3 regions of the Peribacillus sp. SRI_006 genome follow, and region 2 is predicted to be linked to each of the others. Evidence: riboswitches for the same ligand, from Rfam matches in the RefSeq annotation. Region 2 holds a riboswitch; each other region holds the start of a gene.

Region 1 (4,200 bases), on a different contig from region 2:
TCGATCCGTACTATATCCGCCAAACTTTGATCCGATCAAGCTTGCGATACCGAATATAAGCAAGGCCGTGCTAAGTAGAGAGTCACTTATCCCTGATACGGATAGCAGGTAAGGGGATAGATAGGTATAAGCTATCGAGTATCCGCCAAGCCAGAAGAAGGTTATCGATAATCCAAGGGCAACTTTCCTTTTTTTAAGAAGGGCCAGCTGCTGGAGAAGTGGTACTGGTTTATCCCCTTTGGTAGCAGGAATGGTAAAGAATAAAACGACCATGGCAATCAGGCCGAATAGGGCGATTCCGCCAAAGACGGATTTCCAGCCGAATGCATCCGTCATGATTCTTCCGAGGGGTACGCCAATGATAAGGGAAGCTGTAAACCCCATGACAACTGTCGCAATAGAACTTGCTTGTTTATCTGGCGGAGCAAGCTTAGCGGCAATATTCAGAGCGGTGACTACAACCAATCCTGCACCAAGTGCCATGATTATGCGTGCAAATAGAAACGGTCCAAAGCCTGGTAATAGAAAGGCAAGCAGGTTGGACACTATGAATAGTCCAAGGGAATACAACATTAATTTTCGTCTGTCTAAACTTGCTGTCAAAGCCATTAGAATGGGTGTACCGATTGCATAGACAAGGGAGAAAATTGTAATGAGCTGTCCTGCGGCAGCAAGGGTAACTCCAAGAGAATCCGCAATCTTATCCAAAATCCCGGATATGATGAATTCGGATGTTCCTACTAAAAAACTGATTATCGCCAACATATAAATTTTCCATGTATTAAGCAAAATAGATTCACTCCTCATTAATGATTATCAATTTTATATAAAGACATATCGGAATATGTTAATATGTATGGATAAAAAATAAACATATCGCGAAATGTCGAACTGTTAGGGGGGGGAAATGAACCCAACCCTCTAAGGTACGGATCAGGTTCATTTTCATACTTCTTCTTTCAAGAAATCAGTAATTTTTGAGATTGCATCTTCATCTCGTTTGTAATACGTAAACTTTCCTATCCGCTCCGTTTTAATCAATCCTGCTCTAAGAAGCATCGAGAGGTATTGAGAGGCCGTGGACTGGGTCATGTTTAATTTTTCCGTAATCTGACTTACGCAAACGCCGGTTTCCTTCATGTCTATTCCCTCATGAGGGGTGAAGTGGAGTTCAGGCGCCTTGAGCCATTGTAAGATTTGCAACCTGGATTCATTGGATAATGCTTTAAATATCTCGATTGTTTTCATACATTTCATTATATCGAGAATTATCGATATGTCAAATGGTTTTAACATTCATCGTTAATTTCATAAATCAAAACTTGATACCGTTATTCAAAAGAGCCATTAAAGGAATGGAAATGTATTATTGCAAGGACCTAATCGGATCCCTAATAAGTGCTGCCGATTAGGTTGTTCGAATCCTGTAAATAAGTTTTAAAGTCTCCGTAAAATAATCATTCCCATACTTCTTTCGCTACATCAACGACGAATTTCAGTTTTTCCCATTGCTGTGCTTCGGTTAGCTTGTTGCCGTGATGGGTGGAGGCGAAGCCGCATTGAGGGCTTAAGCATAATTGTTCGAGCGGAACGAAGTGCGATGCTTCTTTAATGCGTGCCTTAACAGCTTCCTTGTCCTCGATTTCTCCATTTTTTGAAGTGACGGCACCCAGTACGACCCGTGCACCGCCATTTGGAATGTATTCCAATGGTTTGAAATCCCCTGAGCGTTGATCATCATATTCCAAGAAGAATCCATCCACTTTTTCTTTTGCCAATAAAGTTGGGGCGATACGGGCATAGCTTCCTTCAAACGCCCATGTCGACTGGTAGTTTCCGCGACATAGATGGGTAGTGACGATAAGGTCTTCTGGTTTGCCTTCCAATGCTCCGTTAATGACCCGAAGTGCAAGATCAATTAATTGTTCCCTCGTATATTTTCCATCTTTGAACTGGAAATCCGGAGCTGAAAGTCTGGCAATATATACATCATCCAATTGAAGATAACGCACACCTGCTTCATAAAAGGCTTTCAAAGCATGCTGATAGGCGTTGATGATATCATTTGCATAGTCTTCGATATCAGGGTAGACGTCTTCATTATGAATGCCTGCAGCAAATAATTGATTCGGACTGGGGATTGTTTGCTTGGCAACGGCACGTCCGTTCACGATTTTGTTCAATTCAATGAAATCACGAATGAAGGGATGTTCAGGGTTGAATGAAACCTTCCCGGTATTGCGAACATTATATCTCTCTGTTTCGACACCATCGAATGTGAGGCCTTTTTCAGTTACATATCCCTCGATGCCATTTAAATGTTCGAGGAAGTCAAAGTGCCACCATGTTCGTCTGAATTCACCGTCCGTAACGGCCTCTAAACCAACTTCGATTTGTTTATCGACGATCCGATTGATTTCTTCAGTTTCAATTTCACGAAGCCTCTCAGCTGAAATGGTACCTTCCTTAAAGTCCTTCCTGGCAATATGTAAACGTTCCGGTCTTAATAAACTTCCGACGTGGTCCGCCCTGAATGGTGCTTTCGTTAATGTGATTGACATGTTGATTCCTTCTTTCCTTTTAAAAATATAGGCTCTTTTCGTAAAGATTGTTGTTTTTAAACGAAACGATTTAAGGTTGATTGGAGCGGAAGTGCGAGACTCCTGCGGGAGCAGCGGGACAGGTGAGACCCCACAGGCGTTTACGCCGAGGAGGCTCACCGCCCGCCCCGCGGAAAGCGAGCATCTTGAGGGGAAATCAACCACAACCCACTACCTGGTAAATAGCAACAAAGTATGTGAAAACAGCCAAAATAAAAAACCTCTTCTTAAAAATAAGAAGAGGTGTTGGCAACAAAGCTATATACTCTTCTTATCTTCAAGTTTTTACACTTCTGGAATTAGCACAGTACAAGATCAGTCTGTTGCTGAGGCATCAAAGGGCCAGTCCCTCCACCTCTCTGGATAAGAGTTGTCTATTAAATTAACTTTGACTATACAGGTAGTTTTTACGAAGGTCAAGGGGTAGAGCTGGAATATTTCGAATATACCGTTTATTAATCCGGGCTGGAATGTTAACGGCATCAGGGAATCCGGCATATGCTTTGAGTGGGGAGGGAATGCAAGGATGAGTCCATTCAAAAATGGCATACCGATTACGGTAACTGAAGCCATGATAGAGAGAATCATAAAAATGAAATCATCTGATCAGGATATTAAAGTCGAAATTACGCCAAAGCATATTGTGCTTTCCGGAACGATGGAAGTGAAAAAAATGATGTTTAAGAAAAACGTGGCTTTCCGGATTACATTAAAACCGATTCATGTGGAAAAAAGAACGATTTCATTTGAATTAGTCGAAATGGAACCAATTGACAGGGATTTCATCAACAAAAGGATATTTAACAGACCGCCATTTTTTGAATATGAAAAAAGAACGATCAAAATGAATGTTAATGCTTGGAGCATCGTGAGAAAAATTCCAATTGGCACAATTAAATCGTATGAACTCGTCGAAGGTGCATTGAAAATGAAACTCTCTTTATGATTCAAGGGGATATTTTACATATATCCTTTGCCGCAATCTATAAAGGGTGTGAAAGGTATGATAGTGTTAAGGTTACATGGTTCATGAAAAAATGTGTTTGATAAATCAAGTTCTTTAAAATATACTAAATGACTTGAAGTTTTGAGTTTTTCTGGGAATGAGGAGGATGATGATGGATCAGAAGATTTTGCCTGCTTCAGCAAGCATGAAGGATTTTGAAAGATTTCTAGAAAGTTCCTATGAAATAGGTGTGTTTCTTGATTTGCATATCTCACAATTGAAAAATGTAAGTATGATGGCAAAGCAGCATAATAAGAAAATGATTTATCATGTCGATTTGATCCATGGCATAAGAAGTGATGAGTACGCGACAGAATTCATTTGTCAGGAATATAACCCCTATGGGCTGATTTCGACTAAATCAAGCGTTATATTGAAGGCGAAGCAAAAGGGGGTCATTGCCATCCAGCGAATCTTTTTAATAGACTCACATGCGCTTGAGAAAAGTTATAAGCTGGTGCAGAAAACCAAGCCGGATTATATCGAAGTATTGCCGGGCGCCATGCCATGGATGATAAAAGAAGTGAAGGAACGATTGCAGACACCGATTTTTGCAGGCGGCCTCATACGTACTTCGGATGAAGTCCTGAATGC
Region 2 (4,200 bases):
GTTTTCTTTTCATCTTCAAAAAGATCATTTGTAGGAATGAATAACATCCTTTCACCTTTATCGGCTAATCCCTTTATTGACTCGTTATAATCGCGAATGTGCTTTTCAAGTTTTTGATTGTCTTTAATTGGGTTATATAGTCCTATTACCAGAATATCCGCTTTATCGTTTGCCTCTATCAGTGTTGATGTAATCTTTTTCAGATGGTTGATATATTCCCGTTTACCCTCATTGATTTTTCGGTCACTTATTTTCTCCAAGTTCCCGCCATTACTATTGATCAAGTCATTCGTTCCAATAAAAACAATGAAAGTATCGGCTTCATCAAGTTTCGTTTTAATTCGGTAATCATCTAGCTGTTTCATCACCCCATCCGTTTCCTGGCCTTTAATACCGTAATTCCAAAAACTCACTTTTTGCTCCGATTGGGGATTATTCAATTCATCTTCAAGGCCATCTATATATCCTTCCCCGTCCTTATCCCCTTTTCCATAGGTTAATGAATCTCCAAAAGCCATGACCCTTTGCACATCTTCCGACTCCGAGGCCTGAAATTCATATGCAGCAAAACATATAAACAGTACGATAATCAATATACCTGCCAATTTTTTCATTTGGTTCTCCTCTTGTTTTTTACTAGAAGTATTTAATCTTTTTCATACCCAAAAAATCTGCAGTACTAACATAAAAAAGAATTGTCAGATAAAGAATAAAAAGTGTATGATAATATAAAACTTTCAATGGATTGGGTTTCATTCAACGTCCCTAAAACCAAAAACGGGATTACCCTTCATTCTGGAGATTGAATAAATGATAGTTAGGAGTTTAAATCATGGAAGAACACATAGAGTTTAGAGAGGCAGAACTATCTGATCTACCCAGAATTGTTGAAATATATAATTCGACAATTGCTTCAAGGATGGTCACGGCAGATACGGAACCTGTATCCGTCCAATCGAGGGTTAAATGGTTTGAGGAACATCATTCAGAAAGTAGACCGCTATATATCATTACTATAGAAGGGAAAACCGCTGGATGGATGAGCTTTCAATCCTTTTATGGCCGACCGGCATATAATTCCACTGCCGAAATCAGCATTTACATTGATGATTATTTCCGGGGAAAAGGAATTGGACAAATTTCGATTCGAAAGGCAATTGAATTGAGTCCAAAATTAGGTGTTAAGACTTTATTGGGTTTCATTTTCGCCCATAATACACCAAGCCTTAAGCTTTTTTCTAAATTCGGGTTTGAAGAATGGGCACATTTACCTCAAGTTGCCGAGATGGATGGCATTGAGCGGGATTTGATCATTCTAGGTAAACGTGTCGATATTTAAATATAATTCTTTAGAGCTATTGCCTTGAGCAGTAGCTTTTTTAGATTAATACAGGTCGAATTGCTAATTTAAAAATACCTATATGCTTCTTGAAGGGAAAAATATTCAGAATCTCTTTTACTTGCTAACGCATTCAATAGCGTATCCAATTCTTGGCTGGCTTGTACAGTCAGCAGACTTGTTAAGCCGTAAATCGCACCCAACTTTATCATTTCCTGTCTCTTCTCTTCTACTTTTTCTATAGTTACCTTACGGCAATGCATCATAGCCACCTCCCATTTATTCAATATTTTTACACTTTTATCATAATGAAATCACTAGTTAAAATCAACTATTTTCCAGAAATTAAATGTGTTATTTTATAGGTCAAATGTGACAAAACACCTATTTTGTTATTTAATTATGTATAATTTGTGTCGTTTTCTAAAAAACGCAAAAAAAGCATCCACTAGTGTAGACTGCGAATGCTTACATCATATCCCTTATCCAAAAATCCAAATATTGTATTCCGATTACTATGTCATCCATTCAGAAGGTGACTCGTTATTAGGTCTATTTATAACAATTTTATATTCATCTTCAAGTACTTTTAATGGGGCATCATAAAGGTGCCTTTCATCAGAGGTTTTGTATACTCCATTGGCCAATAGCTCTTCAATGAGTTTTGCCTTCCTCTGTTCAATCCTCTTAAATAATTCTGCCATGTAAATGGCTCCTTTCCGTCCTAGTGCCTGCTTCTAGTTAGCTAAACTTTATCAACTTGTTTGATTTCACCAAATAATATATACCTTTTCTAGTATGTCACTAAACGTTATTTCCCAAAAATAAAAGCCCCTTCTAATTTAAGAAGAGGCTGACAGTGTCCGTTCGGCTCTTCTTATCTTCCAAGCATATGCTTGTTGGATTTAGCACAGTTCCCTAAACGGGTCCGCTGCCGAGGTTTCATAGGGCCAAGTCCCTCCACCTCTCTGGATAAGAATTCAATATATAATGATGTAGAAATGATTCTATCCTAATAATCTTCAAAAGTCAATTACCTGGTTCTCCCTTTTTTCCTGGACATAAAGTGATTCCTCTTTCAAATACGGGTTGCATTTTCTTGTCTTTCTGATATGATGTCAGTAATTACATACAATTCACACCACTAGGGGAGTCTTTTTTAAGACTGAGATGGAATTAGTTCCGGACCCTTTGAACCTGAACCGGCTCATACCGGCGGAGGGAAGTGGATGATATCGTCCATTTCACAGACTATATCCATCTACCCCGTTCCGTATTCAGGAACGGGGTTTTTTATTTAACAAAGGCAAAGGGAGCCATTCTATAGGAGGATGAACAATGGAGAATACAAAATTAGAAACATTCAGTGATAGACTGCATGCACGGGCAAAAGAGATTTGGAAAAGGAATCATTCACATCCCTTTGTCCAGGCAATTGGAAACGGCACACTTCCTGAAAAGAAATTTGCCTATTACCTGAAGCAGGACTATGTCTATCTCATGGATTATTCCAAGCTCTTTGCTTTAGGTGTCATCAAAGCCCATAACATCGAAACCATGGCAAAATTTGCGAGCATTTTAAATGAAACCCTTCAAGTGGAAATGGATATTCATCGGCATTATGCTTCCGAATTCGGGATCAGCTCCAAGGAATTGGAAAATACAGAACCTACTCCAACCACTCTAGCCTATACAGGTTACATGCTAAATGCAGCTCAGCATGGGACTTTGGCAGACTTGATCGCCTGTCTCCTGCCCTGCGCTTGGGATTATTATGAAATCGGTTTGCTATTAAAAGAACAAAATGGAGCAGCACTGGAAAACAATCGCTACGCAGATTGGATAAGGTCCTATTCATCTCCTGAATTCGGGGAAGCACACAAGTGGCTGATCGCTTTGTTGGAAGAATTGACGGAAGGCATGCCTGAAAAGGAACTTCTTAGATTAGAAAAGCACTTTTTGGTTACTTCCCGATATGAATATTTATTCTGGGACATGGTTCAAAATGAGCAGGATTGGCCTCTGTAGGTGGTTGACATGAGGATGAACCCTATCAAGAAACTGACATTGACTGCCATGATCACGGCTTTAACGACGCTTACCAGTTCATTTATTTTCATCCCTGCAGGATTTGCAAAAATCTTTCCTATTCAACATCTGGCAAATGTCCTGACGGCGGTTCTATTGGGGCCTGCATATGCGGTGACACAAGCTTTTTTAGTTTCCATCATTAGAAACATGATTGGTACCGGTTCAATTTTCGCCTTTCCCGGCAGCATGATTGGTGCACTTTTGGCCGCCATCCTTTACCGAAAAACACAAAGCTTAAAATTCGCCTGTTTAGGGGAAGTGATCGGGACCGGCTTTCTCGGTTCCCTGGCCTGTTATCCGCTTGCAACCCTCCTATTGGGAGAAAAAGCTGCTCTTTTTGGTTTTTTACCGGCTTTTATGTTCAGTTCATTCGCAGGTGCGATTTTAGCTTTCATATTACTTAAAATATTGCTAAAAAATACTTATATGAAGGGGTTTTTTTATGAAAACAGCATTAACGATCGCAGGCTCTGATTCAGGGGGCGGTGCTGGAATACAAGCGGATTTAAAAACATTTTCTGCACATGGTGTATTTGGAATGTCTGCCATCACAGCCGTAACCGCCCAAAACACAATGGAAGTCCGTTCTGTACAGCCCATTGAAACTGCTATCATATCGGATCAAATTGCTGCTATCTTTGAAGATATTCCTGTCGATGCAGTAAAAATAGGCATGCTTGGATCAAAAGAAACCGTGGAAACGGTCGCTGCGTCCCTTAAAACCTTCATGCCTGCCATCATTATCCTTGACCCTGTCATGATTTCCAAAA
Region 3 (4,200 bases), on a different contig from region 2:
AATCTTCGGGAAAATAATATCAACTTTTTAAATAGTTTGTCAATGGGTAAATTAATAAAAGTCAGGACGGCGATCTTCGAATACAGGTATTTTGTTACGTGCTTCCGTAACTTTGTTGAAGTCCAAGCTGCCTGTCAATAGTTCGTTTCCTTCTCCGGCTTCACTTATGATATTCCCCCATGGATCAATAATCAAGGAATGGCCCGCAAATATATTATTGATATCCGAACCTGTACGATTAACGGCTACAACATAGGCTTGGTTCTCGATGGCACGGCTTATCAATAAAGCTCTCCAGTGATCGAGTCTCGGCTTTGGCCATTCAGCCGTAACGAATAGAACTTCCGCGCCTTGAACGGTATGGGCTCGCTGCCATTCTGGGAAACGAATGTCATAACAAACGAACCCGGCACATATTTTTTCATCAAGGGTAAATAAACCATCTTTTTCACCTGGCTGCAGGAAATGATGTTCATCCATTAATTGAAATAAGTGAAGCTTATCATATTCTTTAATGAGCTTTCCGTGTTTATCGATGATGATCATGGTGTTATAGATTCCCTTGCTTGTTTTTTTCGCAATGGAACCGCCGATGATGTGAAACTGGTGTTTCTGTGCCTGTGTTTTAAGAAATTCAATCGTTTTTTCTGCCTCTTGATCAGCAATCTCATTCAGCCTGGTCAAGTCGTATCCGGTTGTCCAAAGCTCTGGTAATATGACGATATCGGGTTCGGACCGAGCTGCTTTTTCCAACCATTGTTCTGCAACCTGAAAATTGATATCTGGTTGCCCGAAAGCTATATCCATTTGAATACAAGCTATTTTCCACTTCATCGTTTAACCCCCCTACATGTAAAAAATGCTTTACAAGACTACGATAAACATATATCATTTGTGACTAGAATTTCAAGAAATTTCAGAGAAGGTGTATAAATGGTGCAATTCGAAAAATCCGGACTGCTTCAGGACCTGCCCAAGCAGTTTTTTGCTTCACTGGTCGCAAAAGTCAATGCAATCACGGAGCAAGGACATGATGTCATTAATTTAGGCCAGGGAAACCCTGATCAGCCGACGCCGGAACATATCGTCAAAAGTTTGCAAACTGCCGCTGAAAAAACGATTAATCATAAATATTCGCCATTCCGGGGACATCAATATTTAAAAGATGCTGCTGCCGTCTTTTATGAACGGGAATACGGTGTCAAGCTGGATCCGACTAGTGAAGTGGCGATTCTCTTCGGGGGAAAGGCAGGTCTTGTCGAACTTCCGCAGTGTTTATTGAATCCAGGTGATACAATCCTTGTTCCAGATCCCGGCTATCCGGATTATCTTTCCGGTGTTGTTTTAGCCCAGGCAAAGACCGAACTGATGCCCTTGACAGAAGAAAATGATTTTCTTCCGAAATACGATGACATACATAAAGAAGTTCTTGATAAAGCCAAAATGATGTTCTTGAATTATCCGAATAATCCCACAGGCGCTTCTGCAACTGAAAGTTTCTTTGATGAAACCGTCTCCTTTGCAAAAGAACATTCAATTTGTGTGGTCCATGATTTCGCCTATGGGGCGATCGGATTCGACGGAAAAAAACCGATAAGCTTTCTCCAGGCGGAGGGAGCGAAGGATGTAGGAGTTGAAATATACACTCTATCGAAAACATACAATATGGCAGGGTGGAGAGTCGGCTTCGCAGTGGGCAATAAGAGTGTAATAGAAGCTCTTGAACTTTTACAAGACCATCTTTATGTGAGTCTCTTCCCGGCGATACAAGAAGCTGCGGCAAGCGCTTTGCTTGACTCACAGACCTGTGTAGAGCAGTTAGTGCAAATGTACGAGGGGCGAAGGAATGTTTTCATTGAGGGATTGAGGTCCATCGGATGGGAAGTCAAAGCTCCAGCGGCATCGTTTTTTGCCTGGCTCAAGGTACCTGGAGGTTTTACGTCCGAGAGTTTTGCGGACTATTTATTAACGCATGCCCATGTAGCTGTTGCCGCAGGGAATGGGTTCGGTGAATTTGGCGAAGGTTATGTCAGGGTAGGGCTACTGACTTCGGAAGAACGGCTGCAAGAGGCTGTGGAACGAATACGGACATTAAACTTATTTTAGTGCAATAAGGTTCACCTTTAAATAGTTAAAACTTATTGACAAAGTAGGAATTACCTGTCAGAATACAAAATAAATTCTTAATCTTTCGATACTTGGATGCAACTTATATATCAGCGTTTTCTTATTTTGAGCAGGTGGAGGGACTAGCCCGATGAAGCCCAGCAACCGACCGTAATTCCATTGTAAAATGGGGCGGAATCCTTCCGCCGGATTTTTTTGAAATCCACAAGGCACGGTGCTAATTCTTGCAGCCGATGGCTGGGAGATAAGAAGATGGCTTTTTAAAGCCTCTTCTTTATGAAGGGGCTTTTGCCATTTTGAGACCATCTCAGGCCAATAGTGACATCGAGAGTATACTAACGTGTTATAGGAGTGATCAGATGAGCGAGATAGTCGCTACTTATTTAATTCATGACTTTATTGGAAATCATGAGAAAAAAGCAGAGAGCATTGCCTTGGGTCTGACTGTCGGGACATGGACGGACTTGCCGCATTTGGTACAGAAACAACTGGAAAAACATAAGGGACGCGTCGTATCGGTGACACCCCTATCTGAAGAAGAGAGGGCAAACAGCTACTTTAATCGGAAAGTATACCGTTCGCTGATTAAAATTGCCTATCCGGCAAGGAATTTCTCAAATGATTTACCTGCAATCCTTACGACGGTCTTCGGCAAACTTTCATTGGACGGTGAAATAAAACTTATAGACTTGGATTTTGTCGGTGATATTCAAAAAGCTTTTCCCGGGCCGCAATTTGGCATTGAAGGCATAAGGGAAAAGCTGGGCGTATTTAACCGGCCCTTGGTGATGAGCATCTTTAAAGGCGTATTGGGAAGAGACCTAACATTTCATAATGATCAACTGAAGCAACAAGCATTGGGAGGTGTCGACCTAGTTAAGGATGATGAGATCCTCTTCGACCAGGAACTGACTCCATTTTTCGATAGAATAAAAACGGGAAAAAGAATATTGAATGAAGTCTATGAAACCACTGGCCACCGTACTTTATATGCTGTCAATCTATCTGGGAAAACTTTTGAATTATTGGATAAGGCAGAGCAAGCGGCTGAAGCAGGGGCAGATGCTTTATTGTTCAACGTTCATACATATGGTTTGGATGTATTGCAGGCCTTGAGTGAACATGATCGTATAAAGCTGCCGATCATGGCGCACCCCGCATATAGCGGGGCATTGGCATCTTCATCATTTTATGGTATCGGCTATCCATTATTGCTTGGTAAATTAGTAAGATTATCAGGTGCGGATTTATCCTTGTTCCCTTCCCCTTATGGAAATGTCGCACTTGAAAAAACGGAGACCTTAGCGATTGCTGAAGCTCTGACAAGAGATGAACTTTCATGGAAAAAAGCCTTCCCTGTTCCTTCTGCAGGCATTCATCCGGGCATGGTTCCGGACCTGATCAAGGATTTCGGGCTTGATAGTGTGATTAATGCCGGAGGCGGAATTCACGGGCACCCTGACGGAGCAGAGGGCGGTGCCAAGGCATTCCGTTCTGCTGTGGAAGCCGTTCTGGCAGGAAAGGAACTTTCTGAAGCGGCGGCTGAGGAAGAAACCCTAAAAAAAGCTCTTGTGTTGTGGGGAGGCCTATAAGAAATAATGAAACCGATCATCTTTTGTGATTTTGACGGAACGATCACCAACACAGATAATATCATTTCAATTATGAAGAAATTTGCGCCTCCGGAATGGGAAGCGTTGAAAGACGGTGTCCTTCAGCAAAAAATCAGTATATCTTCAGGAGTTGGGGATATGTTTTCCCTGCTTGATAGTGGCTTGAAGGATGACATCATCCAATATGTAAGAAAAACGGCCGGCATTCGACCAGGGTTTTATGAATTCGTTGAGTATACGAAACAAGCCAATATCCCTTTATATATTGTAAGCGGGGGCATGGATTTTTTCATTTCACCCCTTTTGAATGATATCTTGCCAACAGAGTCCGTTTATTGCAACCATGCATTTTTTGATAAGGAAAAGATTTATATTGAGTGGCCACATGCTTGTGATGAGCAATGTAATAATGATTGCGGTTGCTGCAAGCCATCCATTATGAGGGAAATTGCGGGTCCGG

What was found. A riboswitch is a leader RNA that binds a small molecule or an ion and turns the genes downstream of it on or off. The one in region 2 is predicted to bind S-adenosylmethionine.
Region 1: another riboswitch for S-adenosylmethionine. It lies ahead of AC2YHV_RS09745 (5-methyltetrahydropteroyltriglutamate--homocysteine S-methyltransferase); the one in region 2 lies ahead of AC2YHV_RS08465 (Fur-regulated basic protein FbpA).
Region 3: another riboswitch for S-adenosylmethionine. It lies ahead of mtnW (2,3-diketo-5-methylthiopentyl-1-phosphate enolase); the one in region 2 lies ahead of AC2YHV_RS08465 (Fur-regulated basic protein FbpA).

The regions. Positions count from the first base shown of each region.
Region 1 covers NZ_JBYCZT010000006.1:20,309-24,508, reverse strand. The annotation lists gene AC2YHV_RS09755 (MFS transporter) at 1-789, opposite strand, end outside; gene AC2YHV_RS09750 (ArsR/SmtB family transcription factor) at 946-1,248, opposite strand; gene AC2YHV_RS09745 (5-methyltetrahydropteroyltriglutamate--homocysteine S-methyltransferase) at 1,458-2,561, opposite strand; SAM riboswitch class I at 2,869-2,970, opposite strand; gene AC2YHV_RS09740 (hypothetical protein) at 3,127-3,546, shown strand; gene AC2YHV_RS09735 (glycerol-3-phosphate responsive antiterminator) at 3,713-4,200, shown strand, end outside.
Region 2 covers NZ_JBYCZT010000005.1:107,366-111,565, reverse strand. The annotation lists gene AC2YHV_RS08480 (DUF459 domain-containing protein) at 1-614, opposite strand, end outside; gene AC2YHV_RS08475 (GNAT family N-acetyltransferase) at 833-1,339, shown strand; gene AC2YHV_RS08470 (aspartyl-phosphate phosphatase Spo0E family protein) at 1,408-1,605, opposite strand; gene AC2YHV_RS08465 (Fur-regulated basic protein FbpA) at 1,855-2,043, opposite strand; SAM riboswitch class I at 2,214-2,318, opposite strand; TPP riboswitch at 2,476-2,580, shown strand; gene tenA (thiaminase II) at 2,678-3,367, shown strand; gene thiW (energy coupling factor transporter S component ThiW) at 3,383-3,904, shown strand; gene thiD (bifunctional hydroxymethylpyrimidine kinase/phosphomethylpyrimidine kinase) at 3,873-4,200, shown strand, end outside.
Region 3 covers NZ_JBYCZT010000009.1:218,673-222,872, reverse strand. The annotation lists gene AC2YHV_RS15110 (carbon-nitrogen family hydrolase) at 52-834, opposite strand; gene AC2YHV_RS15105 (pyridoxal phosphate-dependent aminotransferase) at 934-2,106, shown strand; SAM riboswitch class I at 2,225-2,378, shown strand; gene mtnW (2,3-diketo-5-methylthiopentyl-1-phosphate enolase) at 2,487-3,719, shown strand; gene AC2YHV_RS15095 (2-hydroxy-3-keto-5-methylthiopentenyl-1-phosphate phosphatase) at 3,726-4,200, shown strand, end outside.